One region of the Parazoarcus communis genome, then DNA from elsewhere that is predicted to be linked to it. Evidence: predicted binding sites of a transcription regulator. Region 1 holds the regulator's gene; each other region holds the start of a gene.
What was found. Region 1 encodes FNR, which switches genes on or off when oxygen is low (the NO sensors DNR and NnrR bind a similar motif). Its sites were predicted from a motif close to TTGANCTAGNTCAA; they were not measured.

Region 1 (9,949 bases):
GGCACGCAAGCGGTGACCCTGCAGGTCCATGTCCCGTATGATTCGGGCAAGCCCGGCGCGAACGAAGTCTTCTTCGAGGTCTACCCTGAAGATGAACCGAGTCTCAAGCTGCGCGAGAAGACAACATTCCTGTTCCCTCGCTGAGACTTCCTGACAATGAGTGTATTTGTGTCCGACAAGAAACCCGACCCCTGGTACAAGCAGGGCTGGCCCTGGTTCCTGATCGCGTTGCCGGCAACCGCAGTTGTCGCCGGTACCATCACCATGGTGATCGCAGTCAGAACCTGGGACGGGCTGGTCGTTGATGATTACTACAAAGAGGGCAAGGCGATCGTTCAGACGATCGGCCGCACCGAGCGGGCACGTGAGCTGGGGCTGAAGGCCCTGGTTCAGGTGCGCAGCGAATCGGTACGCATCGAGGTGGCGGCTGCCGACATCGACAACGTACCCGGTGTCATTCACCTCACGATTGCGCATCCGACCCAGGGCGGGTCCGATCAGGAACTGGTCCTGAACGGGCAGGGTGGCGTGTTCGAGGGCGCTGTGGCGCCCCTGAGTACGGGCCGCTGGTTGTTTCAAATCGAAAATGAGTCCCGCAGCTGGCGCATGAACGGGGCCGCTTACCTCCCGACAGAGACGGAAATCAGGATTGATCCATCTGGTTCTTAACCCGTCGAAGAAGGAGTCTCATCATGGCCTGGAATGAATTGTTCAGCACCGATATCGGTCTGCTCAGTCTGTTTACCATCGGTTTTGTACTGGCGATGGCGGTGTACATTTATCGTTTTGCAAAACGGCATATTGCCGAGGATGAGCAAAAAGAGAGAACATTGGGGCACCATTCGTAATTCAATGAGTTGGCTGGCTGTAGTCGCCAAACGCAGGCTGGCACAAATCGATTCCTGCTGGCTTGCGTAGTGCTGCTACCAGTGCGTGTCAGACGCTGGAGCAGGTCCCGTTTCATGGCACGGTAAGGAGGAGTTTCCATGCAGAAATTGATTCAGGTTCTGTGGCCGTCTTTTCTGGTGGCCGGCGTGGTGGAGGCGATATTCTTTACCGTGATCAACCCTCGGGAGCTGTATTTTTTCGGGTCGCCGGTTCATCTCGACATGCTGGCGACCTATTCCATCGGGTTCTTCGCGTTCTGGCTGATCTGTGCGGCATCGAGCCTGACAACGGTCTATTTTCAACGCACTGCGGCGGAAATCAATCACCTCGAGTCAAAGCAGTAGCCGGTCTGCGCTGGCCGTGACCTGAGCCGCGCCCGGTTGGAGCGCTTCATGGTTTCCGCAGGAAAGCGTGGAGCAAAAAGGGAACGGCCCGCACAGCGGGCCGTTCCCTTTTTTGCTGGATAGCTGCTTTCAGCGGTAGACCAGTACCGGCGTCGTACCGTGTGTCAGCACTTTCTGTGTTTCGCTTCCGAGCAGCAGGCCCGCGATGCCTTTGCGCCCGTGAGAAGCCATGAAAATCAGATCGCAGCCGTGGCGTTCCGCTGCGTCGATGATTGCCTCATAGGGCACCTCATTGACCAGCGTGTCGGTTGCGGCGAGAACACCGGATGCATCCGCCACTGCTTTCGCGCTCGCCAGAATGCGTTCGGCTTCCTGTTGTGCCGACTTGGCGAACTGCTCGGGCGTGGTGGGGTCTATGAGAGCACCTTCGCCGTAAATCGGCATCGGGAAATCCGGTTGGGCGTAGAAAAAGGTGATTCGTGCGCCCGCATCTTTGGCGAAGGACACAGCACGTGATACGGTGCCTTCAGAAAGGGGCGAGCCGTCGGTAGGTACGAGAATATGTTTGAACATGTAAGTACTCCATGGGTCGCGGTGTGTATCCAATTATAGCCACCGATGCATCGCTCCCGGGCTTGATCAGGGTCAACCCCGCATCAGACGGGAAGGTTGATGCTGTTATCGGAGGTGCATCATGGACATCACGTTTTATGGCGCGGCCGGTGAAGTCACCGGTTCCTGCGCAGTGGTCCGACATGACGGCGGTGCCTTCATGGTCGACTGCGGCATGTTTCAGGGGGGGCGCGAGGCCGGGCTCAAGAATCTCCGGGCGCTCGATTTCGACCTCGATTCCATCGACTTCGTCCTCCTCACGCATGCGCATCTCGATCATACGGGGCTGGTTCCGCGGCTGATCGCCCTTGGGTACAAGGGACGGCTCCATGCGACGGATGCAACGGTCGATCTGCTCGGCGTCATGCTGCTTGATTCGGCATACATCCAGGAAAAGGAGTTCGAGTGGGCGAGTCGTCGCAACCGCTCGCGTCACGGACGTCGGAGTTCCGCCGCGGCGCCGCTGTACACGGTCGAACAGGCGCGGGCCAGTCTGCACCGGCTTCAACGCGTCCAGTACGATGCACTCATTCACCCCGGGAAGGGGGTTTCCTGCCGCTTTCGCGACGCAGGGCACATCCTGGGGTCTGCGATCATTGAAGTGGATGTGATGGAGGGCGGCGCCACCCGACGGCTGGTGTTCTCAGGTGACCTCGGTCAGCCCGATCGCCCGGTGTTGCGTGATCCCTATCAGGTCCGCGCCGCGGATTACCTGTTTATTGAAACGACGTACGGCAATCGCGCTCACCGCCCCTTGAACGAGACCGAGGACGAACTCGTTCACGCCCTCAATGACACGCTTCAGCGCAAGGGCGGCAACGTCATCATTCCGGCCTTTGCGGTCGGGCGTACCCAGGAGGTGCTGTTCATCCTTGCAAAGCTGGTACGGGCGGAGAAGGTGGCGCGACTCGAGGTCATCGTCGATTCGCCAATGGCGACGGCGGTCACTGATCTCACGATGCAGCACGAGGCGCTGTGGGATGACGAGACCCGTGAGCTTTCTTCCTGGATGACGGCGAATTCAGACCGCTTTCACCTGCGGTTTGTCGCCGACGTCGAAGAGTCGATCGCGCTCAACCATCAGCGCGGCGGGCTGGTGATCATCTCGGCGAGCGGCATGTGTGATGCCGGGCGGGTGAAGCACCATCTGCGATACAACATTGACCGCAAGGAGTGCTCAGTCATCATCGCCGGTTTTCAGGCCGCTGGCACGCTGGGGCGGCGACTGGTGGACAAGGCACGCGTCGTCACGCTTCTTGGCGACAAGGTGCCGGTGAGGGCGGATGTTTATACGATAGGCGGCTTGTCCGCGCACGCGGACAAACCTGCGCTGCTCGAATGGATGCATCATATTGAAACGCAGCCGCGGCAGACTTTTCTGGTGCATGGCGAAACCGAGGCACGTGCGGCGTTTGGCGCCGCCGTGGCCGAGCAGCTGGGCTGGTCCGGCTTGACCGAGCCGGTCGCCGGAGAAACCTATCATCTGAGTTGAGGTGACAGCCCAGTCTGTTTACCGCTTGAGATTCAAGGAGCAAGAAATGGCCAGAGCAAGCAAGAGCACAGGCAAACGGCCTGCATCGGGCAGGACCGGAAGGCGTGCCGAAGATTTCAACCCGGGACAGGTCGTCAAGCGCGCCATGCGCGAACTCCATGACGGCGTGGAAGGTACGGTGGATCCACTTGGAATGGCCGCGCCGCTCGTCCATGCCCAGCTTGCATGGCTGGCGCATCCACAGGAACTGGCGGAGCGCTTCACCCGACTGTCGACGGACCTGTGGAAACTGCAGCTGCACTCGGTCAATCGCATGCTCGGGCTGGCGAGTTCGGACCCGATACGTCCTCACTCCGACGACGCGCGTTTTGCCGATCCCGTATGGACGGAGTATCCGACCTGGGATTTGAGCAAGGAGTGGTACCTCGCTTTCACCCGCAACATGCAGGACATGCTTTACGACACCCCCGGGCTGGCGAGCAAGGAGCGCAGGCGGGCGGCATTCTGGTGGCGTAATCTGCTCAACGCGATGGCCCCCACGAATTTCTTGTGGACCAATCCGGTAGCGATGCGCAAGGCCGTCGAAACCAACGGTGAAAGCCTGACCAATGGCTTCAAGAATTTCCTCGAGGACCTCAAGGCCGGTAATGTCCGGATGACCGACCCGGACGATTTCCATGTTGGCGAGAATCTCGCCACGACGCCAGGCGAGGTGGTCTTTCGCAATAACCTGCTGGAGGTGATCCACTACGCGCCGACGCAGCCAAAGGTGCATGCGAAGCCGATCGTGATCGTCACGCCGTGGATCAACAAGTTCTACATTCTTGACCTGGTGCCGCGCAAGAGCATGATCCGCTTCCTCCTCGATCAGGGGATGGATGTCTTCATTACGAGCTGGAAGAACCCCGGCGCGTCCATGCGCGATTGCAGTTTCGACGATTACCTCACCGAAGGCGTGCATGCCATCATCGAGTGCGCGCGAAGCTTCACCAGGCAGGACAAGGTGCATGCAGTTGGCTACTGCATCGGAGGCACTGCACTGTCGATGTACATGGCATGGGCAAACCGCCATTTCCCTGAGGACCAGGTGCCGGTTGCGGACTGGACCCTGTTGACCACGCTCGTCGATTTTCACAAGCCGGGCGACATCGAGGTGTTCATCGACGAAGCCAGCATCCGCTACATCATCGACAACATGGCCAGCAAGGGCTATCTCGATGGCAAGGAAATGGCTTCCGCATTCCGCCTGCTGCGCTCGAACGGCCTGATCTGGCATTACGTTGTGCAAGGCTGGCTGTACGGCGAAACGCCGCCGCCATTCGACGTGCTGTACTGGAACATGGATACCACGCGTATGCCGTACGCGATGCATTCGTGGTACCTGCGCGAGCTTTACCTGAACAACAAGCTGATCCATCCCGACGCACTCGAGGTGGCGGGTGAGCCGCTCGATCTCGGCCGTATCACGCAGCCGCTCTACGTCGTTTCCGCAGAGGACGATCACATCGCGCCGTGGCTGCAGACTTTCCGTGTGATTAACCATGTCACCGGTCCCAAGCGCTATGTGCTCTCGAGCTCAGGCCACATTCTTGGCATCGTCAATCCGGTCGTCACGCCGCCCAAGCGCAAGTTCTGGGCCGGTGAAGCGCATCGCTCGGATACGGCCGAGCAGTGGCGCAATCGCACTGAAGAGCAGGCGGGCAGCTGGTGGACCGACTGGATGGACTGGGTCAAACCCCACGCCGGAGAGCTGATCGAGGCGAGGCCGGCGGCAAGCGAGCAGTTTCCTTCGCTCGCACCGGCGCCGGGAACCTATGTGCTTGAGTCCTGAGTGCGCTGGCGCGTGAAGGCTTCGGCTTTCAGCACCCGGGTATCGTGAAAGACGGCCTCTTGTTCGTTCAAGAGGCCGTTGCTTTTCGGGGGACGGCAAGGACTTGAGCGGGCGAAGTGCTACCCGCTGTAGCGCGACAGTGCCTGCGGATTGTGAAGCGTGATGCGCTTGCCGTGAACGGTGATGAGACCATGGTCTGCCAGGTCGTGAAAGATCCGCGAAAGGGTCTCGGGCGTCAGGTTCAGCCGTGACGCGATGACCTGCTTGCTCGTGGGCAGGGAGATGTCGCAAGCCTTGGTGCCATCCTCTTCGGTTTGCTGGAGGAGGTAACCGATCACGCGCTGTGTGCTCGAGCGCAGGGAATAGGTTTCTACGTCGCGCACCATGTTATGCAGGCGGACCGCCATGCCTGCCAGAAGCTTGCGTGCAAACTGCGGATCCTGATCGATCAGGTCGGATACGACGTTCTGGCCGATATGAAGCAGCGACATGTCGGTAAGCGCTTCGGCAAAAACGGGGTAGGGGCGGTTCATGAACATCACCGCTTCGCCAAAGCTTTGCTGCGGGCCGACGATCTCGACCACTTTCTCGTTGCCCTGAGCTGACGAGAAGCCGAGCTTGAGCTGCCCTTCGGTGACGAAATAGAAACCGTGGGCAACGTCGCCGCGCTGAAACAGCAGTTCACCCTTGCCCAGGCGGCGTTCGCGGGTATAGCGTGCAACACGTTCCAGCTCACTCTCCGACAGCTCCCCGAACAGGGAGATCTGACGGAGCTGGGTAAGGATGTCTGCGGCGGTCTGGTTCATTCCGTGCTCCTGCATTTCACTTTCGATTCTAGCCTGCGTGGCTGAATCCTGTTTGTTCTGTCATTGTTCGGCGCCCGACCAGGGCGCACCGGTCAGCATTTTCCCCGAGGAGGAACGAAAGATGTATCAGGCGATCAAGCACATCCACGTCACCTGTGTGATTCTGAGCCTTGCCGGCTTCGCGCTCAGGGGAGTGTGGATGCTTGTTGACAGCCGTCTGCTCACACATCGTCTGACGCGCGTCCTGCCGCATGTGGTCGATACCGTGTTGCTTGGCAGTGCGATCACGCTGGCGGTGATGATCGAACAGTACCCGTTGCAGGCACCGTGGGTGACGGCCAAGGTCATTGGCCTGATCGTCTACATCCTGCTGGGCGCCGTTGCCCTGAAACGTGGCCGAACGCGCACCGTGCGCGGGGCTGCGTTTGTTGCTGCGCTGCTCGTGTTCAGCTGGATCGTGTCGGTCGCGCTCAGCAAGAACGTCGGCGGCTGGTTCGCCGTCTTTGCCTGAGCGCGACAGTCCGGCGCTCAGCGCGCGCCGGGCTGGTGCTGAATGAGTTTCTTGAGACCGTCGTTGTCGAGAATGCGGATATGTTTCTGCTGCACCGCGACGAGGCCGTCTTCCTGAAAGCGGGAGAAGGCACGCGAGACCGTTTCCAGCTTCAGGCCCAGATAGGAGCCGATCTCTTCGCGGGTCATGCGCAGGTGAAACTCGGCGGCCGAGAAGCCACGAGCGGTGAAGCGCTGCGACATGTTGAGCAGGAAGGCCGCCAGACGCTCTTCCGCGCGCATGGAGCCCAGCAGCATCATCACGCCGTGATCGCGCACGATCTCGCGGCTCATGACCTTGTGGAACTGGTGCTGAAGGCCTTCGATCTCGCGGGACAGTTCTTCCAGCTTGGCGTAGGGAATGACGCAGACCTCGCTGTCTTCGAGCGCAACCGCATTGCACGAGTGGAACTCGGTGCTGATGCCGTCGAGCCCGATGATCTCGCCGGTCATCTGGAATCCGGTGACCTGCTCGCGACCATCTTCGAGCAGAACGTCGGTCTTGAAGGAGCCTGCACGGATCGCATAGATGGCTTCGAAGAGTTCGCCTGCGCGATAGAGCGGCTGCTGACGCTTGATCTTCCGACGCCCGCCGACAAGTTCGTCGAGGCGGTTGAGTTCAGTGTCAGTCATGCCGAACGGCAGGCACAGCTCCAGCAGATTGCATTGTGAGCATGCGGTTTTGAGCCCCGCCGCGGTGATCGGCACCGTCGCCTTCATTTGCACTGTAAACTTGCTCCGATTCCGGATTGGGGGTAGTCAGAATGTTGCCGTTGATCCAAGTCAACCACAAAACGCCGGCTTTCTGCCATTGTTAAGTAACACATCGACGCAGCCAGACCATGACCAGCCAGACAGACCTAATCTTTGATCCCCAGTTGATTCGACGATTCGACATCAACGGGCCTCGCTATACGTCGTATCCCACCGCAGACAGGTTTGTGGAGGCATTCGATGCACAAGCACTGACAGACTGGCTGGGAAAACGTGCCGTTGGCGGTGTGAGCCGACCGCTGTCATTATACTTCCACATCCCCTTTTGTAACACGATCTGCTATTACTGCGCCTGTAACAAGATCATCACCAAGGATCATGGCAGGTCTGCCAAGTATCTGAATTACCTGGAAAAAGAGATCGAAATGCAGGCGGCGGCCCTGGGGGGGACACGTCAGGTCACGCAGTTACATCTCGGGGGTGGAACGCCGACCTTCCTCTCGCACGCGGAGATGCATCAGTTGATGGATGCGGTCCGCAAGCACTTCAACCTGGTGCCGAATGGCGAGTACTCGATCGAGGTCGATCCGCGCAAGGTGGATTTCGACACCGTCGAAATGCTGGCCAACCTCGGCTTCAATCGCATGAGCGTCGGCGTGCAGGACTTCGCCGAGGACGTGCAGATTGCGACCAACCGCGTGCAAAGCGTCGAAGAGACGAAGCTCGTCATCGACGCGGCGCGGGCAACCGGCTTCAAGTCGATCAGCATGGACCTGATCTATGGTCTGCCCAAGCAGAATGTGATCAGCTTCAACCGCACGCTGGAGCAGGTGCTCGAACTCTCGCCCGATCGAATCTCGCTGTACAGCTACGCGCACCTGCCGGGACTGTTCAAGCCCCAGCGCAGGATCATTCCGATCGACCTGCCGTCAGCGGACTCCAAGCTTCAGATTCTGCAGCTTGCCATCCGTCGCCTGACCGACGCCGGCTACGTCTATATCGGCATGGACCATTTCGCGAAGCCGGATGACGAACTGACCGTGGCGCAGCGGCAGGGGCGCCTGCACCGCAATTTCCAGGGCTATTCGACCCAGGCCGAGTGCGACCTGCTTGCCTTCGGTGTGTCGGCGATCGGCAAGATCGGTCCGGTCTACGCGCAGAACGTCAAGACGCTCGACGAGTACTACGATGCCCTCGATCGCGACGAGCTGCCCGTACTGCGCGGCATTGAGCTCACCGCCGACGATCTCCTCCGGCGCTCGATCATCCAGGCGCTGATGTGCCATTTCGAGCTGTCGATCGAGTCGATCGAGATTGCACACCTCATCAAGTTCCATGAGTACTTTGCTGACGAGATCGCCGACCTCAAGGAAATGGAAGAGGCTGGGCTGGTGAAGATCGACAAGGACTGGATCAGCGTGCTGCCCGCGGGCCGTCTGCTGGTGCGCGGGATTGCGATGTTCTTCGATCGCTATCTGCGCTCGGATCGCGAGCGCGCCCGTTACTCCCGGGTGATCTGACCGGGCGGGGAGGCGCGGTGCAGCGTAGAATGCGCGCACCGCATCAAACGCTTCATAGCTGATTGAACATGCCCGAAACCGGTTATCTCGCCGTCTTCCTGATCGGCCTCCTTGGAGGCACTCACTGTGTATCGATGTGCGGCGGCATTGTCGGAGCGCTTACGGTACAGGTGCAGACGCCATCGAGTCGCAGTCGGCAGTGGCCGATTCATCTCGCCTACAACCTTGGCCGGATCACCACCTACACCTGCATTGGTGCCGGACTCGGCGCGCTGGGCTCGGTCGGCATGCTCTACGATGGCGTTCTGCCGGTCCAGATCACGCTCTACGTGCTCGCGAACCTCATGCTGGTGGCGCTCGGGCTCTATCTCACCGGATTCACCAAGCTGCTCGTTCCGGTAGAGCAGCTCGGTCACCGCCTGTGGCGCCGCATTCAGCCGCTGAGCCGTCGCTTCCTGCCTGCCCGCTCGGTCAAGCAGGCCTTGCCGCTTGGCCTGCTGTGGGGCTTCCTGCCTTGCGGACTGGTGTATTCGGTGCTGGCGACTTCCCTGGTAACCGGCTCTGCGCTGCGTGGTGGGGGGCTGATGCTGGCTTTCGGGCTTGGCACATTGCCCAACCTGATGCTGGCCGGCATGCTGTTCAAGCGTTTTCGTGACATCACGCGCAATGGCAAGGTCCGCTTCGCCTCGGGCTTGCTGGTGCTCGGCTTCGGCGTGTTTGGCCTGTTCCACGCCCAGACGCTGGGCGGGCAACTGTGGAGCGGAGTGGTGTGCGCGGTCTGAGCGCCGCCTTCAGAGCAATGGTTCAGCGCTGACGCGAGGTCTTACTCGCTCGACAGTGCGCGAAGGATCGGACAGGGGGCGGGGGCATCAGTGCGCTGACAGCACCCAACCAGTTCGGTGAGCGCGTTGCGCATTTCCTGCATCTGCCGGATGCGGGCATCCAGCAGTTCGATCTTGCTTCGCGCCAGTGCGCGCGCGCGGTCGCGGTCGGTGTCCTCGTTGAGCGCCAGCAGGTCATCGATTTCTTCAAGCGAAAACCCCAGTTGCTGTGCCCGGCGAACCGCGCGCAGACGGGCAAGTTCGCGCTCGCCATACACCCGATAGGCGCCGCGTTTCTGCTGAGGTTCTGCGAGCAGGCCACGGCGTTGATAGTAGCGGACGGTTTCCACGCCCACGCCTGCTGCCTTTGCA
Region 2 (9,949 bases), 1.0 Mb from region 1:
GCTTCACCTCGTCGAGCGTGAGCGCGTCGAGCACGACGATGGCGCCGTCCTGCTCCCACAGGCTGGCCAGTGCGTAACGACCATCCCGGGTGAATTCGATGTGGGCAAGGGTCTGACCCGGTTCGGCGGTGATCTCCTTCACCACTTCCAGCGTCTGCTTGTCGATCACCTGCAGGATGTGGCTCGCCTCGCGGCTCATCATCGAATCGACAAAGGCGTAGCGGCTGTTCTCATGGCTGCGCAGGAAGAATCCCGGGCCGCGGGTCGGGATGCGGCGGACGACCTCCCAGGTCTTCATGTCGATCACCGTAACCTCGCCCGACTTGAGGTTGGTGCTCGCCATCACCGTGCGCTCGATGCCGCTGGCGTCGTGCCATGCCCAGGTGATGCCCGACCCGAGGTGCGGCATGCCGTCCAGCGGCAGACTGGCCACCTTGCGCCGTGCATCCAGATTCACCACCTGCCCCTCGCCCTTGCGCGAGGCACCCATCACCTGACGGTAATCCTGATCGAAGTAGAAGTCGTCGAGTACATCCTCCAGCGGTGTGCGACGGGCGTTGAGGAAGCCGGGCTTGGCCACGCCCTCCTTCATGCGGTAGTCGTGCACATAGCCGTCGTAGATGGGCTCGGCGTTCTCGTCGTAGCTGATCTCCCACAGTTCGGGAATGTCCTTCATTGCAGCGACAAAGCTCTTGCGCGGTGCGGCGTCATAGACTGCCGAGACACGCGAGCTGCGACTGCCGTCGAGCGTCGTCGCATCCATCACCTTGACCAGATTGAGCTCGGCGTCGAACAGCACCAGATCCTGCGGCAGGTAGTTGGCCGCGATCACGAAGCGCCCGTCGGACGACACCGCCACGTTGCGGGTGTTGATGCCCGCGCGCACTTCGGCGATGACTTTCAGATTCCACAGATCGAACTTGGTGATCCAGCCATCCCGCGAGGCGAAGAACACATAACGCCCGTCGGCAGTGAACTTCGGTCCGCCATGCAGGGCGAAGCGGGACTGGAAGCGGTAGATGGGTTCGAGCCTGTCGCCGTCGAGAACCGACACGTGATGGTCGCCGGTTTCCACCACCAGAAAGAGGTTGAGCGAATCGGCGCTGAACACCGGCGTCGGCGACAGCGTCGCGGGGTCGGTGTGCTGGATGCGCGAGGCGCGGATGTCGGACTCGGTCCATTTGGGCGCCGGCGTGACCGGCGTGTAGATCCATTCGGCAAGGGCGGCGATCTCGTCCTTGCTCAGGAGCTCGGCAAACGCGGGCATCTGGGTGGCTGCGCGCCCGCCTGTGATGACCTTGACCGCCTCCCCCTTGCGCAGCCGGGCGAGATTGTCGGGCAGCAGCGCCGGGCCCATGCTGCCCAGACGATCCGCCGCATGACAGGCCGCGCAATGCTGTTGGTAGTTCCGGGCGGTGGCCGGCGCCCCCTCATCGGCCCAGGCCGGCAGTGCCAGTGCGATCAGCACGGCTGCAATCGATGTCGGCAGGCGCATCATGAGCCCACCTTCTCGATCCGCGTCCATGGCGTGTTGAGCACACGCACGGAGCCGTAGTCCGCCGCATCCACGCCGATCTCCGCATCGCTCAGATAGCACGCGGGGTCTTCCGCCCACGGGTTGCCGGTGATCTGTTCCGCACGCACGCGCGAACTGCCATTGCAGATGTCGAGATACCTGCAGGCTCCGCACCGCCCCTCGAGCTTGCGCGGATGCGGTTTGAGCCCGACCAGCAACGGATTCGACAGATCGTTCCAGATCTCGCCAAAGGCCCGCTCCCGCACATTGCCCAGGGGGATGTGCCACCACATGGTGTCCGGGTGAACCACGCCGAGATTGTCGATGTTCGCGACATTCACGCCGCTGGCGTTGCCGCCCCACTGGCGCAGCTTGCCCTCGATGTGTTCGGCATGCTGCGGAAAGCGGCGCCGCACCCAGTGCAGCAGGAACACGCCATCGGCGTCGTTGTTTCCGGTCACGAAGTCCTTCTCGATGCCGCGCTGGTGAAGTTCGAGACAGGTTTCGAACAGAAGCTCCATGGCGTCGCGGGTGGTACGGTGCTGGGCGTCGTCGCCACGGTGCTTGTTGCCGCGTCCGGCGTAATTGAGGTGGGAGAAGTAGAACTTGTCGATCGCCTCCTCCTCCACCAGTCGCAGCAGTCCGTGCAGGTCGTGGGCGTTGTCCTCGGTCATGGTGTAGCGCACGCCGACCTTGATCCCGCGCTCAACGCACAGACGGATGCCCGCAATCGAAGCATCGAATGCGCCGGCCTTGCGCCGGAAGCGGTCATGGGTGTCGGCAATGCCGTCGAGACTGACGCCGACGTAGTCGAAACCGATGTCGTCGATCGCGTCGATATTGCCTTCGTTGATCAGCGTGCCATTGGACGACAGGGCAACATAGAAACCCATCTCCTTGGCACGACGGGCAATGTCGAAGATGTCCGCTCGCAGCAGCGGCTCACCGCCCGACAGGATCAGCACCGGCACCCGCGCCGCCTTGAGGTCGCCCATCACCCGGAACACCTCACCGGTAGACAACTCCCCGGCGAAGTCCGTATCCGCAGAAATCGAGTAACAGTGCTTGCAGGTCAGGTTGCAGCGCCGGATCAGGTTCCAGATGACGACCGGCCCTGGCGGATTGCGCCGGGGCGCAACCGGGGTGGGATGATCAAGCTCGCGGATGAACTGGGATATGCGGAACATGACGGTCTGGCCTCCTGGTTCCCCGGATTACACCGCACCACGACATGACAATAAATGATGCGGGTCAAGCAAGGGGCCCGATCCCCTTTCGCCGCACGTTTTTTGCATTGCACCAAAATCAGGCAACTCGCGCCGCCCGCGCCCCAATCAGGGGAGAAAAAGCGCTTCAGAACCGGGCGATGAAGGCAGGAACCGAGGATTCATGGGCTTTTCCATGCTGGCACGCTACATGCTTTTCATAGATCAACTCGGGCCAACGGCGGCCTGAGGCATGTGCAACAGGGCATCAACCTGAATCAGCGCAGCAAATGGACAACGGCGTCCATTTCCATCCTTCGTTTCCGAGGGCGTGGAGATGGACGCCTTTTTGCGTTCACACGGCTTGCTCACCACTCACCCAGGGGAAAATCATGTCATATATCGCGCCCGCAGAATTCGTCACCAAGATGGTTGACGCAGGAGAGTCGAAGATCTTCATGTCGACTCGCGACACACTGGTCCGCGCCTACATGGCCGGCGCCATTCTTGCGCTGGCCGCGGCCTTCGCGGTCACCATCACCGTGCAGACGGGAAATGCGCTTGCCGGCGCCATGCTGTTCCCGGTTGGCTTCTGCCTGTTGTATCTGCTGGGCTTCGATCTGCTCACCGGCGTGTTCACGCTGTGCCCGCTCGCCCTCATCGACAAACGCCCTGGCGTCACCGTCAATGGCGTGTTGCGCAACTGGGGCCTGGTATTCGTCGGCAACTTCGCCGGCGCACTGACCGTCGCGGTGATGATGGCGATCATCTTCACCTTCGGCTTCTCCGAAGCACCCAACATTGTCGGCCAGAAGATCGGCCATATCGGCGAAGGCCGCACCGTCGGATATGCCGAGCACGGGGCAGCGGGCATGCTGACGCTGTTCATCCGCGGCGTGCTGTGCAACTGGATGGTATCGACCGGCGTTGTCGCCGCGATGATGTCGACCAGCGTATCGGGCAAGGTCATCGGCATGTGGATGCCGATCATGCTGTTCTTCTACATGGGCTTCGAGCATTCGATCGTAAACATGTTCCTGTTCCCGTCCGGCCTGATGCTCGGCGGCAACTTCTCGATCTACGACTACCTGGTGTGGAACGAAATCCCGACCGTCGTCGGCAACCTGGTCGGCGGCCTCGCCTTCGTCGGGCTCACGCTCTACTCCACCCACGTGCGCACCGCCCCCAAGCGCAGCGCTGCCTGAACCATCATCCGGCACACGGGCCCCGCAGTTCGCGGGGCCCTTGCCCATCACAGATGTCGAGCACACTCTCGCTGAGCACCGGCCAGTACTCCGACAAGGGGCGCAAGGGAATCAACCAGGATTTTCATGGCCTGAGCATCCCTGACGGTCCCCTGCTGAACACGAAGGGCATCGCCATCGCCCTGGCTGACGGCATCAGCAGCAGCGATGTCAGCCACGTCGCCAGCGCAGCCGCGGTCCGGAGCTTTCTTGACGATTACTACTGTACCTCGGAAGCATGGACGGTCAGGACCGCTGCACAGCGCGTGCTCGAAGCGACCAACTCCTGGCTGTACGCGCAGACCCGCCAGAGCCCCTACCGTTACGACGGCGACCGTGGTTATGTGTGCACGCTCAGCGCCCTGATCATCAAGTCCGCAACGGCCCACATCTTCCATATCGGCGACAGCCGGATCTACCGCCTGCGGGACTCGAATCTCGAACAACTCACCGACGACCATCGGATCGTCGTGTCGCACGACACACACTACCTCGCCCGCGCCCTCGGGATTTCCGCACAACTGGATATCGACTATCAGCGCCTGGCAGTGAAAGAGGGCGACATCTTCGTTCTGGCCACCGACGGAGTGTACGAATTCGCCTCGCCCCGGTTCATCGTCGACGCCATCAGCGAAGCCGCGATGGATATCGACGCAGCGGCGCGATGCATCGCTGAAGAAGCCTTCAACCGCGGCAGCACGGACAACCTGACGATACAGATCGCACGCGTCGACACCGTGCCCGACGGGACAGCGGCCGAACACAGGCAGCAATGGCTTGACCTGCCACCCGCCCCCATCCTCCAGCCGCGCATGCTGTTCGACGGCTACCGGATCATTCGCGAAATACACGGCAACAGCCGCAGCCACATCTACCTCGCCGAGGACGGCGACAGCGCCGCACGGGTGGCGATCAAGATCCCTTCGGTCGATCTGCGGGGCGACCCCGCCTATCTGGAGAGATTCATGCTGGAAGAATGGATCGCGCGCCGCATCAACAGCGCGCACGTCCTCAAACCCAGCACGCTGAAGCGGCAGCGCACCGCGCTCTATGTCGTCACCGAGTTCATCGAAGGCCAGACGCTGGCGCAATGGATGATCGACAACCCGGCGCCACCGATCGAAACCGTGCGCAACATCGTCGAACAGATCGCGAAAGGCCTGCTCGCCTTCCATCGCATGGAGATGCTGCACCAGGATCTGCGCCCGAACAACATCATGATCGACAAGGCCGGCACGGTGAAGATCATCGATTTCGGTGCGACGCGCGTGGCCGGCCTGATCGAATCGGAAACGACGACGCTGCAGCCACACATTCTCGGCACCGCCCAGTACACCGCGCCGGAATACTTTCTCGGCGAAGCAGGTACGCCCTGCGCTGACCTGTTCTCACTTGGCGTGATCACTTACCAGATGCTGAGCGACCGCCTGCCCTACGGCGCCGAGGTGGCAAAAACCCGCAGCAAGGCCGCGCAGCGAAAGCTGAAGTACGCCTCGGTGCTGGACGACTACCGCGAGAATCCTGCCTGGATTGACCCCGTCCTCGCCAAGGCCGTTCACCCGGACCCGAACAAGCGCTACCAGGAACTTTCCGAATTCATCTACGACCTCAGGCACCCCAACAACACGCTGCTGGGCAAGGGGCCGCCGCCGCTCATCGAACGCAATCCGCTGGTGTTCTGGCAAGCCCTGTCGTTCTGTCTGAGCCTGCTCGTGCTGCTGCTGTTGAGCACCAGTTCGCTGGTGAAATAGGCGAGCTCAGGCAGACAGGATCAGCCACGCAGCGATGCTCCACAGCATCAGCGCCACGCCGCCATCGAGAACCTGCCATGCGCGCGGGCGCCTGAACACCGGGGCCAGCAACCTTGCGCCGTAGCCCAGCAGCACGAACCAGCACACCGAACCGGCAATCGCACCCGCAGTGAACAACGGACGCAATTCCGCCGCCTGGCTGTTGCCAATTGAACCCAGCAACACCACGGTATCGAGATAGGCATGCGGATTGAGCAGACTGAAGCCGGCAGCCGTCAGCAGTGCCTGGCGCCAGGTCAGGCGGCGACGCTGACCGGCGTCCGCCTGCAGGCTGCCACCCGCAAGTGCCGAGCGCAGCGAACGCAGCCCGTACCAGCCGAGGAAAGCCGCGCCGCCGTAGCGGGCTGCCTCCATCCAGTCGGGATTGGCCGAGAACACTGCACCCAGCCCGTTCATGCCGAGCAGAATCAGGCTGACGTCACACAGGACCGACACCACGACCGTGAGCAGCACATGTTCGCCACGCAGCCCCTGACGCAGCACATGTGCGTTCTGTGCGCCGATGGCCATGATGAGTCCGAGGGTCAGCATAAACCCGTTCAGAAAGCCGGCATTCATGATCAAGCTCCAGTGAATCCCAGGCCGCCTGTGCCACGTCGCCGGATCGGTCTGGGTGCATGAAATGTAGATGCACCCGGACCATAAAATAAGTAATATCGTTAAATATCGTTTTATATGATTTTTTCTAATGTTAGACCTGCGTCTGCAAGCTTTCGAGGCGGTACTCAAGGAAGGTGGCTTCGAGCGCGCTGCGCGCCATCTCAACCTGACCCAGTCTGCGGTTTCGCAACGGGTGAAGCTGCTCGAGGCAGAGCTCGGGCAGGCGCTGCTGGTGCGCAGCAAGCCTGTGCAGCCGACCCCGGCCGGCCGCCGCCTGCTGCCCTATCTGACCCAGCTCAGGCTGGTCGAGGCCGAAGCCCAGCGTGCCTTGCACCCGGGCGCCAAGGGGCAGCCACTGCGCCTGCCGATCGGGATCAATGCGGACAGCCTGGCGACCTGGTTCCTGCCCGCGGTCGAACACGTGGTGCGGGAAGAACGCCTGGTGCTCGACTGCGTGGTCGATGACCAGGACCACACACACGCACTGCTGGCAAACGGCGACGTACTCGGTTGTGTGAGCACCCGCGCCGACCCGATGCGCGGTTGCGCAGTGATGCGACTCGGCGTGATGCGCTACCTGTGCGTCGCCTCACCCGAGTTTCGCGCCAGACACTTTCCTTCGGGCCTCACCCGGGCTGCACTCGGGCGCGCACCGGCCATCGTCTATGGCCGCAACGACGACATGCACGATCTCTTCCTGCGCAACCAGTTCGGTCTCGACGCCGGCCACTATCCCTACCACGTCGTCCCCTCATCCGAGGGTTTCCTCGCGTTTGCGAAGAACGCGCTGGGCTACGGCTTCGTGCCTGAGATTCAGGTCGTCGATGCGCTTGCAGCAGGCAGCCTCGTCGATCTCGCGCCCACGCAGCAGGAGACCGTCGAGCTGTACTGGCACCACTGGCAGGTTCAGTCCTCGGTGATGGCGCAGTTCTCGCGGGATCTCGTCACCGGTGCCGCACGCGCGCTGGAGCTGCCGTCCGTCGATGACACGGCGGCACGCTGATCGCAGTGGCAGTCGCAGTCGCAGCCGGCACGGCCTAGGTCCTCGCCCGGTTTGCGAGGGTTACGCCGATCGCCGCCAGCGCACCACCGACCACCATGGATATCAGGATCGTCTCGCCCAGCACCAGGGCCCCCAGAATGACCCCGAAAGCGGGCACCAGATTGGTAAAGACCGCCGCACGGGACGCGCCGATGGCCTTGATCCCTTCGTAATACCAGACGAAACCCACCACCGTGCCGAACACCCCAAGGTAGGCCATTGCGCCCCACACCTCCCATCCGAAGGCGTGCCATTCACTCGCCCTGAACTCCCACGCGGCGCCAATCGACAGAAAGGCCAGCCCCCACATCGCCGCATACGTCGTCGCCGCAACCGGGCTCAGATCCTTGAGCGCCTTGCGCCCGATCAGCGTGTATGCGGCCCAGTTCATCACCGCGATGAACATGAGCGTTTCACCCGTTCCGATCGAACGTCCCAGATCGTATGCCACGGTCAGCAGCTCGCCGCGGGTAATGACGACTGCGGCGCCCACAAAAGCGATGCCGAAGCCGAGCCATTTGACGCGGCCCAGGCGCTCGTGAAACAGGAGACTGGCAAACACGGCGGTCGCAATCGGGTTCAGCGCGACCAGCAAGGCCGTCCGCCCCGCCGGCATGTGTGAAAGCGCCGCCAGAAAGCAGACATTGTAAAGAAAGATCCCGGTGAACCCGAGTGCAGCGGTCACCACGATCTGCGACCCGCGCAGCCGGGGCAGACCACCCTCGAGCTTCCACGCCACGAGCAGCAACAACACCACCGCAATCGCAAACCGCCCCGTTGCCGCCGCCATCAGCGGCATCTCCTGGGCAAGCACCCGCCCCGCGATGAAGGTGCCGCCCCAGAACAGCGCCACCATGACCAGCTTGACATACACCCACAGGCTGACGCCTTCAGCAAGCCCTGGGGCAGGCAGTTCGGGCGTGGACTCGATGGCGATTGCCGGCAGCGGCGAAGGACATGACACGTCGGTCTTCATGATCGTACGGTAGTGAATGGAGTCGGAAGCACATTGGCCGGATCGACATCCTATTACTTATCCGGACGCTTGAATGAATGCGCTCTTGCTCATCCCGCAGCGGATCATCCCCGAGTGACCCCGAGTAACCTTTACCCAGCTGAACATTCTTGTGGAGGTGGCGGATTCCGGCTGCGCATCCATTGGCGCGGAAGAGTGCGGTAAGCCTGGCCGTTCGCAGTCTCGATCAGGCAACGCCGGCCATGACAGCTTTCGTCGAGACCGGCAGGGATCTGGCGGCGAGATGGGTCAGCTGCCGCAGGGAGGGGCAACTGCCGCAGGCAGGGGCCAGGTGACGCGGGCAGTGCGCAACTGCGCGCACATCACCCGCATCCGGCAGCAGGGCGTCCTTCAGGAACGGAGCTGGACGTACTTCAGCACTCTGGCGCCGAACATCACCACGAACAGCGAGAGCCCGATGAAGGCCACGCCGACCGCCTGCCACAGGCCGATCGTCTCGCCAAAGGTCAGCATGCCGGCCACGAGGCCGATCACCGGGACACCGAGGCTGAAAGGTGCGACGCGATTGGCCGGATGACGCTTCAGGAGGTGGGTCCATAGCCCGTATGCGGTGATGGTGGCGAGCCAGCCCAGGTAGGCCACGCCGAGCCAGCCGGTCACGGAGGCATTGGTCCAGTTCGACTGCGCCTCGGCGGGGTCGAATGCCCAGCTCATCATCACGAACGGAATGATCGGCGTCAGGCTCGACCAGACGACGAACTGGAACGGGTTGTAGCCCGGGCTGCTGCGCTGCAGGTTGCGGGCAACGATGTTCGACACGCCCCACATCGCGGCAGCGCTCAGCGTCAGCACGAAGCCGCTGATGGTCATCTGCGTGGCCGTCACATCATGCGCGGCGAGGAAGCTCATCGCGAAACACAGCAGCCCCAGACCAGCGAAGACCAGACCACCGGTGATCTGGCGCGTCAGCCGCTCCTTGAGCAGGAAGTAGCCGATGATGGTGGTAAAGAACACCTGCGTCTGCATCAGCACCGACGCCAGGGCCGAGCTCATCCCGAGCTCAAAGCCGAGGAACAGCAGTCCGAACTGCCCGACGCCCTGAGCCAGACCGTAAGCGGCAAGCCAGCGCCACGGCACCTTGGGCCGGGGGACGAAGAAGATGAGCGGCACGAGTGCAAACACATAACGTGCAGCTCCGAGCTGCCACGGAGTGAAGTCACGCAATGCCAGTTTCATGGCAACGAAATTGAGGCCCCAGATCACCACCACCGCGAGTGCCGCCGCCAGATCGCGACCGCTGAGTGCTTGATTGTTCATGCCAGCCTCAAGGCGCGCGGGCCAGCCGGATTCAGCGGAAGACAGGCGTCGTGCATACGCCAGGTGCCGTGCCAGCTCCGGGCGGGCTTGTAACCCAAACGAAAGCAGTCATCGAGCGGGGGTTCGACGCAGGTCATCGAGATTCCTTCAGAATATGCCGGGTCGGCAACGAGGAGCCGCAGGAAGCAGCAATCTCATCGTGATGACATGGATATTAGGCACACCGAAGGAAAACGGC
Region 3 (9,949 bases), 1.0 Mb from region 1:
TCTGCGTTTGTACACGGCGTGCATGTCGCGCTGCATTTTCGGTAGCCATCATGCTCATACGCATCGTCTCGATCCTGTTCCCCCTGTTTGCGATTACCGCGCTGGGGTATTTCGTCGGCAAGCGGCTGAAGCCCGACATGTCCCACGCCAACAAGCTCAACATGGACGTGTTCGTGCCGGCGCTGGTGTTTGCCGCGCTGGCAAACAAGGAGTTTCACATCTCCGAGTACATGCCGCTGCTCGGGGCCACGCTGATCATGGTGCTGGGCGCGGGCGTACTGGGCTGGGTGACGGCCCGCATTGCAAAGGTCGATCCCAGGACCTTTGTGCCGCCGCAGATGTTCAACAATTGTGGCAACCTGGGGCTGCCGCTTGCCGTGCTGGCCTTTGGCGACGAGGCGCTGGCGCCTGCGGTGGTGATGTTCATGGTGTCGAACCTGCTGCATTTCTCGTTCGGGGCCTGGCTTCTGGACCACAACATCCGGATTGCAACGGTCTGGCGGGTGCCGTCAGTGCTGGCGACCATGGCCGGTCTGGTGGTTGCCGTTTCCGGAATTGAGGTGTGGTCGCCGCTGATGCTGGCGATCAAGATGCTGGGCGATATCGCGATTCCGCTGATGCTGTTTGCGCTTGGCGTGCGGCTCAACGATTCCCGCATCACTTCGGTCGGTCTTGGCGTGTTTGCCGCGGTGGTGCGGCCGGTGACCGGCATGCTGCTGGCGTGGGGGGTGATGCTGCTCATCGACCTGCCACCTCGCGAACAGGCCCTGCTGCTGGTCTTTGGCGCCCTGCCGCCGGCGGTCCTGAATTACATCTTCGCCGAGCGCTACCATCAGGAGCCGGAGAAAGTGGCGTCCATGGTGTTGATCGGCAATCTCTTCGCGATGCTGTTTCTGCCGGTTGCGCTCGCCCTGGCGCTGGTCTGAGTGCCTGAGCCCCGTTCTCAGGGGAGGGGGCCCGCCATGGTGTTCAGCCCGCTTCCGCTGCGTTTGCTGCGATACATTGCAGCGTCTGCCCGGCTCAGCAGTTCGGCAAAGCTCGTGCCGTGGTCGGGGAACATCGCCATGCCGATGCTGGCGCGGACGAACCAGTTGCGGCCGTCGACGTTCAGCGGCAGGGCGAGATCGCGCGTGAGTCGGCCCGCCGCAGCACGGACGTCCACCTCGTTGGCCGGCTGACCGAGCAGGATCACGAACTCGTCTCCGCCGAGCCTTGCCACGGTGTCGCTGTCACGCAGGGCCAGTTGCAGGCGGGTCGCCACGGTAGCGAGAACGGTGTCGCCGGTGGCGTGTCCCGCGTTGTCGTTGATCTGCTTGAAGCCGTCGAGGTCGATGACGAGCAGCGCCGCACGTCCGCGGTGGCGGCGCGCGGCGCTGAAGGTCATTTCAGCGCGCTGCTCGAGCAGGCGCCGGTTAGGCAACTTGGTCAGCGAGTCGAAGAACGCCAGGCGCTCGATTTCGGCTTCGGCCTGCTTGCGCGCATCGATATCCGATACCTGCGCCAGCACGGCTCCAATTGTGCGTTTTGAGAGTTGGTTGCCGAGGCGGATCTCGATCCAGCGCGGATCGGCATCCGGGCGCGCGAGGCGGCACTCAAGCGCAATCGGGGGGCCGTCCGCGACCACTTTGCCAAAGCCTGTCCGCACCGCATCTGCGTCCTCTTCGACAACACTGCTCCACAGCGGTCTGCCTTCCCACTGTACCGGCGGCATACCGGTGATGCGGGCGGTCGACGCATCGGCACTGCGCACGACGCCGTCGGCATCGATCTCGAGCACGCAGTCCAGCGCCTGCTCGGCGAGGGCCTGGTTGCGCGCAGCGCGGCGGATGCGCTGCTGGGTAAGATGGGTGATCGTGCCGGCCATCAGCGCGCCACCGATCATGAGGAGCACGATGACCGGCATCGGGATCAGGTGGAGTTCGGCGTTGCGGGGGGTGAAACGGATATCCCAGCGACGACCGCCGTAGATGTGTGTCCGGTGCAGCATTTGCCGGTAGGGCAGGGTTTCGTTATTGATCGCGTCGTCTTCGAAAAGAACCGTGGGAAAGGTGTCCAGGCCCTCTTCTGAGCCCAGGTCGACGATCTGCAGGTGGAAGCGGCGGCGCAGCGCCGGTGCAATGGCGGTGTGGATGAGATCGTTGACGAGAAAGGATGCAGCGACGGTCTGCTGGTTGGATAAATGACCGTTCCAGCCCGGCGTGCTGACCGGAGCCAGTATCAGCACCGCAATGGCGTTGGGTGCCTGCTGCAGACGGATCGGTGGCGTGGCAGCGAAGCCGTGACTGCGCGCGCGCGCGATCGCGAGGCGACGGACCTCGCTGCTCATGAGGTCGTAGCCGAGGGAGCGCTGGTTGCCCAGCGGCGGGTGAATGGTCTCGACGACGTGGTGGGTATGACCGGGTTCGACCGGGTAGATGTCAAAACCAGCGTAGGCAGGGTCATACTCCGAAAGTGTCTTGCGGACCCATTTCACATACGCTTCCCGGTCATCCTCGCTGACCTCCCGGTTGAAGGCAAATGCGCGCAGTCCGGGCAAGGCCTGTTCAATCTCGAGCGCGCGTGCATAACGCGCAAACTTGGCAACGGTGACCTCGTCGCTGCCGAGATAATGCGCGCGCAGGCCGAGTACGGCGTTCTGGTAGAGCACGGTCTGCTGTATCAGCGAGACCGTGGCCTGATCGACCGTGCGCGCGAAAGCGCGTTCGGAACGCGAGGCTTCCAGCGCCTGATACTGCAGCAGGACCAGCCACTGCAAGACGATGACCGCCGCGACGACGGCCGCCGTGATCAGGGCGGAACGCCGCCGTGCCGGCAGAGTCAATGCCGATACATACGAACGCGCGGTTGGCGACGGGGAGTCCATGCTGCTGCCTTGCTCCTTACTGCTCCTTGTGCGGGCCGTGTGCTCACTCGCGCTGAAAGCGCTCGATCTGCCTGCGATCGCGTTTGGTTGGGCGACCATGCAGGCCTGCGCCGGGTGTCGCTGCGAGGCGGCGAGCCTCGCCCTCGGTTTCGCGACGCTCAATGCTCTCCGCGCTCTCTTCGTACAACAGACGAGCCTGCTCGGCAGGGCCGCGCTTTTCGGCGATGCCGCGCACAAGTACCGATACGGTGGTTTCGGCCTGGGTGATGTCGATCCGGTCGCCCGGTTTCACCGCCCGGGCCGGTTTTGCCGACGCTCCGTTCAGTTTTACCTTGCCGCCTTCCACCGCTTCGGTTGCGGCACTTCGGTGCTTGAAGAAGCGGGCGGCCCACAGCCACTTGTCGAGGCGGGTGCGGTCGGTGTCGGAAACGGGTTGGCCTGCCATGTTCGGAAGTCTTGGGAGAGGGTCGAGATCATCTCAGTAAAGTATCGCACACAGAAGCAGGGCAAACCCGCGGTCATGCGGACGCGATTACGCAAGTGTGATGGTCGATTCGTGCACAAGCGTCTATGGCTGCTGTGGCGGGCACTGCTAACCTAGTGCGCTCTTTCCTCCGGATGTGGACATGAACACCGCTTTCCGCCTTGGTGCCCGTGAAGGCTGGCGCGATTTTCTGCCGATGTCGCTCGGTCTCGTGCCGTGGGCCGTCGTGACGGGCATCGCGATGCGCTCGATCGGCCTCTCGCCGCTTGAGGCAATGGGCATGAACATGCTTGTGTATGCCGGTACCGCGCAGCTCGGCACCCTTCCCCTGATCGCCACGGGTGCGCCGCTGTGGCTGATCTTTCTGACCGCGATGGTGCTCAACCTGCGCTTCGTGATCTTCAGCGCCGCGCTCGCGCCAGCGTTTCATGGTCATGCCTGGTCGCGGCGTGCGCGTGCGAGCTATCTGCTGGTGGATGGTGTATTCGCCGTCGGTTCGGAGAAGATGCTTGCGAGCGAGGATCCCGAGTGGCGCTGGGGCTATTTCATTGCGCCGTCGGCATGGGCCTGGTGCCTGTGGCAGACCTTTGTGCTGCTGGGCACGCTTGGTGCCGAAGTGATCCCGACCGACTGGTCGCTTGAGTTCATGGTGACCATCGCGCTGATGCTGATGATGATCCCGATGGCCCGTTCCCGGCCGATGCTGGTGGCTGCGCTGGCTGGCGGCGTTTCGGCCGTGCTGCTGCGCGAGCTTCCGCTGCGACTGGGGCTGTTTGCCGGCATCGCGATCGGCATCGCATCGGGCTTCGTTGCCGAGCACTGGCAGCAGCGGAGGGCGGGCGCATGAGCGAAGGCATCTGGCTGTGGCTGACCTTCATCGCTATCGGCAGCACCACCATCCTGACCCGTGGCAGCTTCATCATGCTGGGGGAGAAGGCCCGCCTGCCCAGGGCCTTGCATCGTGCATTGCGCTACGCGCCGGCGGCAGCGCTGTCCGCCCTGGTGGCACCGGACATTCTCCTCGACGAAGGCGTGCTGCAGCCCTTCAATCCGAAGTTTGCAGCAGCCCTGGTCGTGCTCTTCTTTGCCTTGCGCTCGCGAAACCCCTGGCTGCCTTTCATCTTTGGCATGGGGCTGCTGATCCTGATGCGCAAGGGCTTCGGCTGGTAGCCGGGGCGGAGGAGGTTCAGGCCTCTTCGACCCAGACGTGGCGTGCGACAGCGTGCTCGAGCGCGAGCTCCATGTGGTCGCACAACACGACGGTCATCGGCTGCTGCTGCGTTACGCGAATGATGTGTGGCGGCGACATGCCGTAGGCGTGAAGCTGTTCGACCTGCAGCGGATCGATTTCAGTGCCGAAGTCCGCAACGCGGACCTTGCGGCCGATCGGGGTGCCGGTCAGGCGGATGCGCTCGGAGGGGGATGGGCTCATGTCGATCTCGTTCAGAAGAAGAGGCGCAGGACGTGGTTGAGTACGCCGCCGACAAAGAAGGCGGTCGGCATGATCATCGCCAGCATCAGTGCGGTGGTGCGGACGCCCTGTTCCTTGACGATCATCATCACGCTGGCGATGCAGGGCACGAACAGGGTGATGGTCACCATGCCGACGACGGCCTGAATCATGTCCAGCTGGTGGCTCAGGGCGAAGAGGCCGGTGGCGCCGAAGTCGCGGCGCAGAAAGCCCATGACGAAGGCCGCGCTGGCTTCCGGCGGCAGTCCGAGCCAGCCGGTGACCAGCGGTTTGCCGGCCTCGATGATCCACGGCAGGGCGCCGGTGCGGTCGAGCACGAACATGATCAGGGTGCCGAGCAGAAAGAGCGGGATGACCTCGATCAGGTACCACTTGAGCCGGCCACCGGTCTTCTTCAGCACATTGCCGAGTACCGGCATGCGCATGGGCGGGAGTTCGGTCACGAGCGGTACGCGTCGCCCCTTCACCAGCTTGCCAGCCAGCCAGCCAGCACTGAGCAGCACCAGGACCATGGCACCGGCCCAGATCACGGTGGCGCCGAACGAGATGCCACCGAGCAGGCCGAGCACCACGCCTAGCTGTGCCGAGCACGGAATCGCCAGCGCCATCAGGAAGATGGTGATCAGGCGCTCGCGTGGCGTGTGCAGGATGCGGGTGGTCAGTGTGGCCATGGTGACGCAGCCCAGGCCCAGCACCATCGGCAGCACTGCGCGGCCATTGAGGCCGATGGCGGCGAACATGCGGTTGGCGATGACCGACAGGCGGGTGAAGTAGCCGGAATCCTCGAGCAGGCCGAAGGCAAGAAAGAAGGTGGTCACGATGGGCAGGATCAGCGCGAGCGCGTAGGTCATGCCCATGGTCCACAAGCCGTACTCGCCCACCAGCAGGTCGGCGATCCACGCAACGGTGATGTGGGTCTGCACCAGGGTGGTCACCGCAGGGTTGAGGATCTCGCCGAAGAAGTCCTCTTCGAGCAGGCCGACCAGGGTGCTGGCACCAAAGTCACCGACAAACAGGTACACCACATAGAGCACGGCCAGCAGCATCGGCCAGCCCCAGATCCGGTGCACCGCCACTTGTCCGACCAGCAGCGACAGGCTGCGGTCCTTGCCTGCGGCTTGCTGCGACACGGTGCGCGACAGGGCTTCGGCTGCACGTCCACGCTCACGCGCGAGCCTAGCCGGAAGGGAGTCACGGCCGGTGGCCGGCGCAAGGGCGCCGACCTCTGCCAGCAGCGCAGGCCCCTCAGAACGGGTGGCGAGCCAGGCCTGCACCTCTGCATCATGTCCGAGCAGCAGGATGGCCAGGCCGCGGGCGGTCAGTCGCGGGTGAGGGGCGCGTGCAGCGATCATGGCGGTGACCTGACCGATGACGGTCTCGATCTCCGGGTCGTAGCGCAGCATCGCCGCCGGGTGGCGTGCGTGGGCGAGGGCGTCGGTCAGCGGTGCGATGCCTTCGCCGCCGGTTGCGACGGTTGCCACCACCGGTACGCCGAGTGCCTCGGCGAGTGCCGACGCATCCACCGTCACGCCGCGTGCGCTGGCCTCGTCCGTCATGTTCAGCGCCATTACCATCGGCACGCCGAGTTCTGCGAGCAGGGCGGTGAGGTTCAGCGTGCGCCGCAGGTTCTTGGCGTCGCCCACCTGCACGATCAGGCGCAGATCTTCGTGTAGCAGTGCGCGCACCGTGGCCCGCTCATCGTCGCTGCGCGAGGGCAGGGCGAGCACCCCGGGGGTGTCGAGCAAGGACATCTCGCGGTCGAAACGGGCGGGCGCCCGGGCCACCTCGACCGTCGTGCCGGGGTAGTTGGATACGTTTACGTAGGTGCCGGTCAGGCGATGGAACAGCACTGACTTGCCCACGTTGGGGTGTCCGACGAGGGCGAGGGTTGTGGTGCCCGACTCGGAAGCGGCAAGACTTGCGTGTTCGGTCAGCGTGGCCTGGGTCATTGGAAGCTCGGCGATGAAAGTTCATGGGAATGATAATGCATCGCATTAAGAGTTCTTTGATTTGGCTCAACTGCTGTTGTATCCATGCACCTGGTGTGGCTATCACCCCTGCCGCATCAGGTCACGGCCCAGCGCCGGAGCAGGTTGTGATAGACCTGCGTCAGCGTGATCAGATCGGGACGGGTGGTGCTGTCTGGCGTCAGCCCCTGAATGGCCCGGTCGAGATCGAATAGCAGGGTCCGGTCGTCCTGTTGCTGCACCATGCTTTGTATCCAGAAAAAGGATGCGATGCGTTCGCCGCGGGTGACCGGGGTGACCTGATGCAGGCTGCTCGACGGATAGAGCACCATGTCGCCGGCGCCGAGTTTGACCGCCTGTACGCCGAAGGGGCCGTCGATCTGCAGTTCGCCGCCGTCGTACTCGTCCGGCTCGGACAGGAACAGCGTGGCCGAAAGGTCCGAGCGCACGGTGAGTTCCGTGCCGCCGACCGCCATCAGCGCGCTATCGACGTGCAGGCCGTAGGCGCCGCCGTTGCGGTAGCAGTTGAACTTCGGTGGAAAGATGCGGTGGGGGAGTGCGGCGGAGATGAAGGCAGGGTGGTTGCCAAGCTTGCGCAGGATGTGGTTGCCCAGCGCAACGGCGAGTGCCGAGCCGTCTTCGAGCTGGAGATTGGTCTTTGCCGAGCGCGCCAGGGTGCCCGCGGTCATTGCACCATCCTGCCAGTCCGCAGCGGCGAGTTGCTGCCTGAAGTGCAGTACTTCGTCCTTGCTCAGGACGTTTTCGATCGGAATCAGCATGTGTGGTGCGCCCCTTTCTGTTCTTGAATCATTTCCGGGCCGATATCGTCCAGGGTCGCGCAGCCGGCAAGGGCCATGCAGACTTCGAGCTCCTCGCGCAGCGTCCTGATCAGGTGAGCCACGCCAAGCGCGCCGGCGACGGCCAGCGCATGAAGCTGAAGACGGCCGACCATCACTGCGTCGGCGCCAAGTGCGAGTGCCTTGAAGATGTCGGTACCGCTGCGAATGCCGCTGTCTAGCATCAGAGGGTAATCTTCACCCACCGCCCGGCGGATCTCCGGCAGCGCAGGCAGGCTTGCCGGCACGCCATCGAGGCTGCGGCCACCGTGGTTCGATACCACAAGCCCAGCAACCCCTTTGCTGCGGAGCTCAATGGCATCCGCGGGGTGGAGCACACCCTTGACGACCACGGGCAGCGTGGTGTGTGCGAGCAGCCAGGTCAGGTCTGCCCAGGTCGGTGCTTCGCTCATCATGCCCTGAAAGATGATGCTCTGATCCCGGTCCAGTCGAACCTGTGCGGGCGCCGGGTAAGCGGCAAGATTGACCGGCTGAATCGCGGGCGGCATGACGAAGCCTGCGCGGCGTGCGCGGATGCTCGGCGCCTGGATCGATGCGTCCAGCGTGACGACCAGGGCAGTGAAGCCAGCCCTTTCAGCGCGCCGGACCAGATCGAGGGTGTGTTCCCGGCGCGGCTGAAAATACAGCTGGAACCATTTCTCCGCGCCTGCCCGTTCGGCGACGTCCTCCAGGCGGAAGGAGGACAAGGTGGAGCACACCATGCAGGCATCCGTGGCGGCCGCGCCGTTTGCGCTCGCGAGTTCGCCTTCGGGGTGGGCAAGCCTGTGAAATGCGACCGGCGCGAGCATGACCGGATGCAGCAGCGTGCGGCCGAGCAGGCGCAGTCGCGTATGGCCCGCGCTCAGGTCGCGCAGCAGGCGGGGCCGCAGACTGAAGCCGGCGAATGCGTCGAGGTTGCTGCGCAGCGTTGTTTCCGTGCCGCTGCCGCCGTCGATATAGGCCAGTGCGCGCGGGTCGATATGCTCGCGAACGAGGCGCTCATAGTCCTGCGCGCAATGGATGTCGGCGGGAATGTGATTCAGTGCAGCCTGCGGATCTGTTATGTCGTTCATTGTGATGTGTGCAAGGGAGAAGCCCGGCCGGAACCAGGCCTCCCCCATGAATCAGCCCGGAATCAGAAGCTGTAGTCGAGCGTCAGACGCACGTTGCGCCGGTCGCCCATGTAGGCAAACGAACCCGAGCGATACACCGCGGTGTAGTACTTCTCGTCGGTGACGTTGCCGATATTGACGCGCGCGCTCAACTGCTTGCTGACCTTGTAGTTGGCAAAGAGGTCATAGACGGTGTACTCCGGCACCTCGAGCGAGGTCGCCGCGACGGACTCCGGTTCGCCTGAATATTTCTCGCTGGAATAGGTGACACCACCGCCGAAAGTGAATTTCGGCGTGAGCGCATAGCTCAGCAGCAGCGAGGCCGTCTTTTCCGGGAAGTTGCTCAGGCCTTCGCCGACGTTCGCAGCCGTCGCGGATTCGAGGATCTTCGAACTCATGACCGCAACACCGAACTGGGTGGTGAGCTTGTCGGTGAGCTTGCCGGTGAGCCCCAGTTCGACTCCCTGGATGCGGTACTTGCCGGTGTTGATGCTGCCGGTGGCTGAGTACGCATTGCCCGTGGTGTTCTCCATGACGTCGCTCTTGACCGTGCGGAACACCGCAGCGGTGGCGAGCAGCTTGCGATCCATCAGGTCCCACTTGGTGCCGAGTTCGAAGTTCTGCGACAGTTCGGGTTTGCTGTTGGCGAACATGTTGCGCCGCTCTTCGGTCGTGGTGCCACTCGGCACGCAGATGCCGCCATAGCCGCAGCTCGCGCCGACGTCGGATTCGCCGCCATTGAAGTCGCTTGAAGTGCTGTAGTTGAAGTACACATTGGCATAGGGCAGGAACTTGTAGCTCAAGCCGATGTGCCCGTTCCACAGGCCGTCTTCAAGTTCGTACTCGATCGGCCCCAGGGTACGGTCGACAACCGTGTTGTTGTAGTCGAAACGGTCGTAGCGCAGACCGCCGAACACCGTCCATTTGTCGGTCAGATCGACGGTGTCCATCGCGCTGAGCGAAACTGTCCTGACGTTCCAGTCCGAATCCTCGGCGCCCTTGACCACACGGCGGTTCATCAGGCTCTGCCAGTCGGTCTCGCTGCCGGTAACCGTGTAAGTCGTCGGCGTCGTCGTGTAGGTCCCGTTCTTGACGCTGTGGTCGGAGTACTCGACCCCGAACACGAACTGGTGCTTCATGCCCGCGATCTGCTGATCGAGATACATGTTGAGGCTGTTGGCGAAGTACTCGACATCCTGCCAGCCCTGGTGGGTAC

Region 2: the regulator FNR is predicted to act here: its motif matches at 2,758-2,771, upstream of nirJ (heme d1 biosynthesis radical SAM protein NirJ).
Region 3: the regulator FNR is predicted to act here: its motif matches at 6,824-6,837, upstream of feoB (ferrous iron transport protein B).

The regions. Positions count from the first base shown of each region.
Region 1 covers NZ_CP022187.1:440,714-450,662, forward strand. Annotated here, with positions in the region: gene ccoG (cytochrome c oxidase accessory protein CcoG) at 1-144, shown strand, start outside; gene CEW83_RS02155 (FixH family protein) at 157-669, shown strand; gene CEW83_RS02160 (DUF3149 domain-containing protein) at 693-848, shown strand; gene CEW83_RS02165 (hypothetical protein) at 987-1,232, shown strand; gene CEW83_RS02170 (universal stress protein) at 1,362-1,805, opposite strand; gene CEW83_RS02175 (MBL fold metallo-hydrolase) at 1,927-3,336, shown strand; gene CEW83_RS02180 (PHA/PHB synthase family protein) at 3,482-5,167, shown strand; gene CEW83_RS02185 (Crp/Fnr family transcriptional regulator) at 5,287-5,973, opposite strand; gene CEW83_RS02190 (SirB2 family protein) at 6,095-6,484, shown strand; gene fnr (fumarate/nitrate reduction transcriptional regulator Fnr) at 6,502-7,242, opposite strand; gene hemN (oxygen-independent coproporphyrinogen III oxidase) at 7,365-8,756, shown strand; gene CEW83_RS02205 (sulfite exporter TauE/SafE family protein) at 8,825-9,538, shown strand; gene CEW83_RS02210 (MerR family transcriptional regulator) at 9,580-9,949, opposite strand, start outside.
Region 2 covers NZ_CP022187.1:1,460,796-1,470,744, forward strand. Annotated here, with positions in the region: gene CEW83_RS06645 (cytochrome D1 domain-containing protein) at 1-1,498, opposite strand, end outside; gene nirJ (heme d1 biosynthesis radical SAM protein NirJ) at 1,495-2,703, opposite strand; gene CEW83_RS06655 (formate/nitrite transporter family protein) at 3,114-3,926, shown strand; gene CEW83_RS06660 (bifunctional protein-serine/threonine kinase/phosphatase) at 3,980-5,716, shown strand; gene CEW83_RS06665 (LysE/ArgO family amino acid transporter) at 5,723-6,334, opposite strand; gene CEW83_RS06670 (LysR family transcriptional regulator ArgP) at 6,465-7,379, shown strand; gene CEW83_RS06675 (DMT family transporter) at 7,414-8,394, opposite strand; gene CEW83_RS06680 (EamA family transporter) at 8,785-9,711, opposite strand.
Region 3 covers NZ_CP022187.1:3,975,932-3,985,880, forward strand. Annotated here, with positions in the region: gene CEW83_RS18155 (AEC family transporter) at 51-926, shown strand; gene CEW83_RS18160 (diguanylate cyclase domain-containing protein) at 944-2,863, opposite strand; gene CEW83_RS18165 (RNA-binding S4 domain-containing protein) at 2,907-3,308, opposite strand; gene CEW83_RS18170 (AzlC family ABC transporter permease) at 3,490-4,194, shown strand; gene CEW83_RS18175 (AzlD domain-containing protein) at 4,191-4,517, shown strand; gene CEW83_RS18180 (ferrous iron transport protein A) at 4,534-4,779, opposite strand; gene feoB (ferrous iron transport protein B) at 4,791-6,767, opposite strand; gene CEW83_RS18190 (Fe2+-dependent dioxygenase) at 6,884-7,564, opposite strand; gene CEW83_RS18195 (alpha-hydroxy acid oxidase) at 7,558-8,694, opposite strand; gene CEW83_RS18200 (TonB-dependent receptor) at 8,757-9,949, opposite strand, start outside.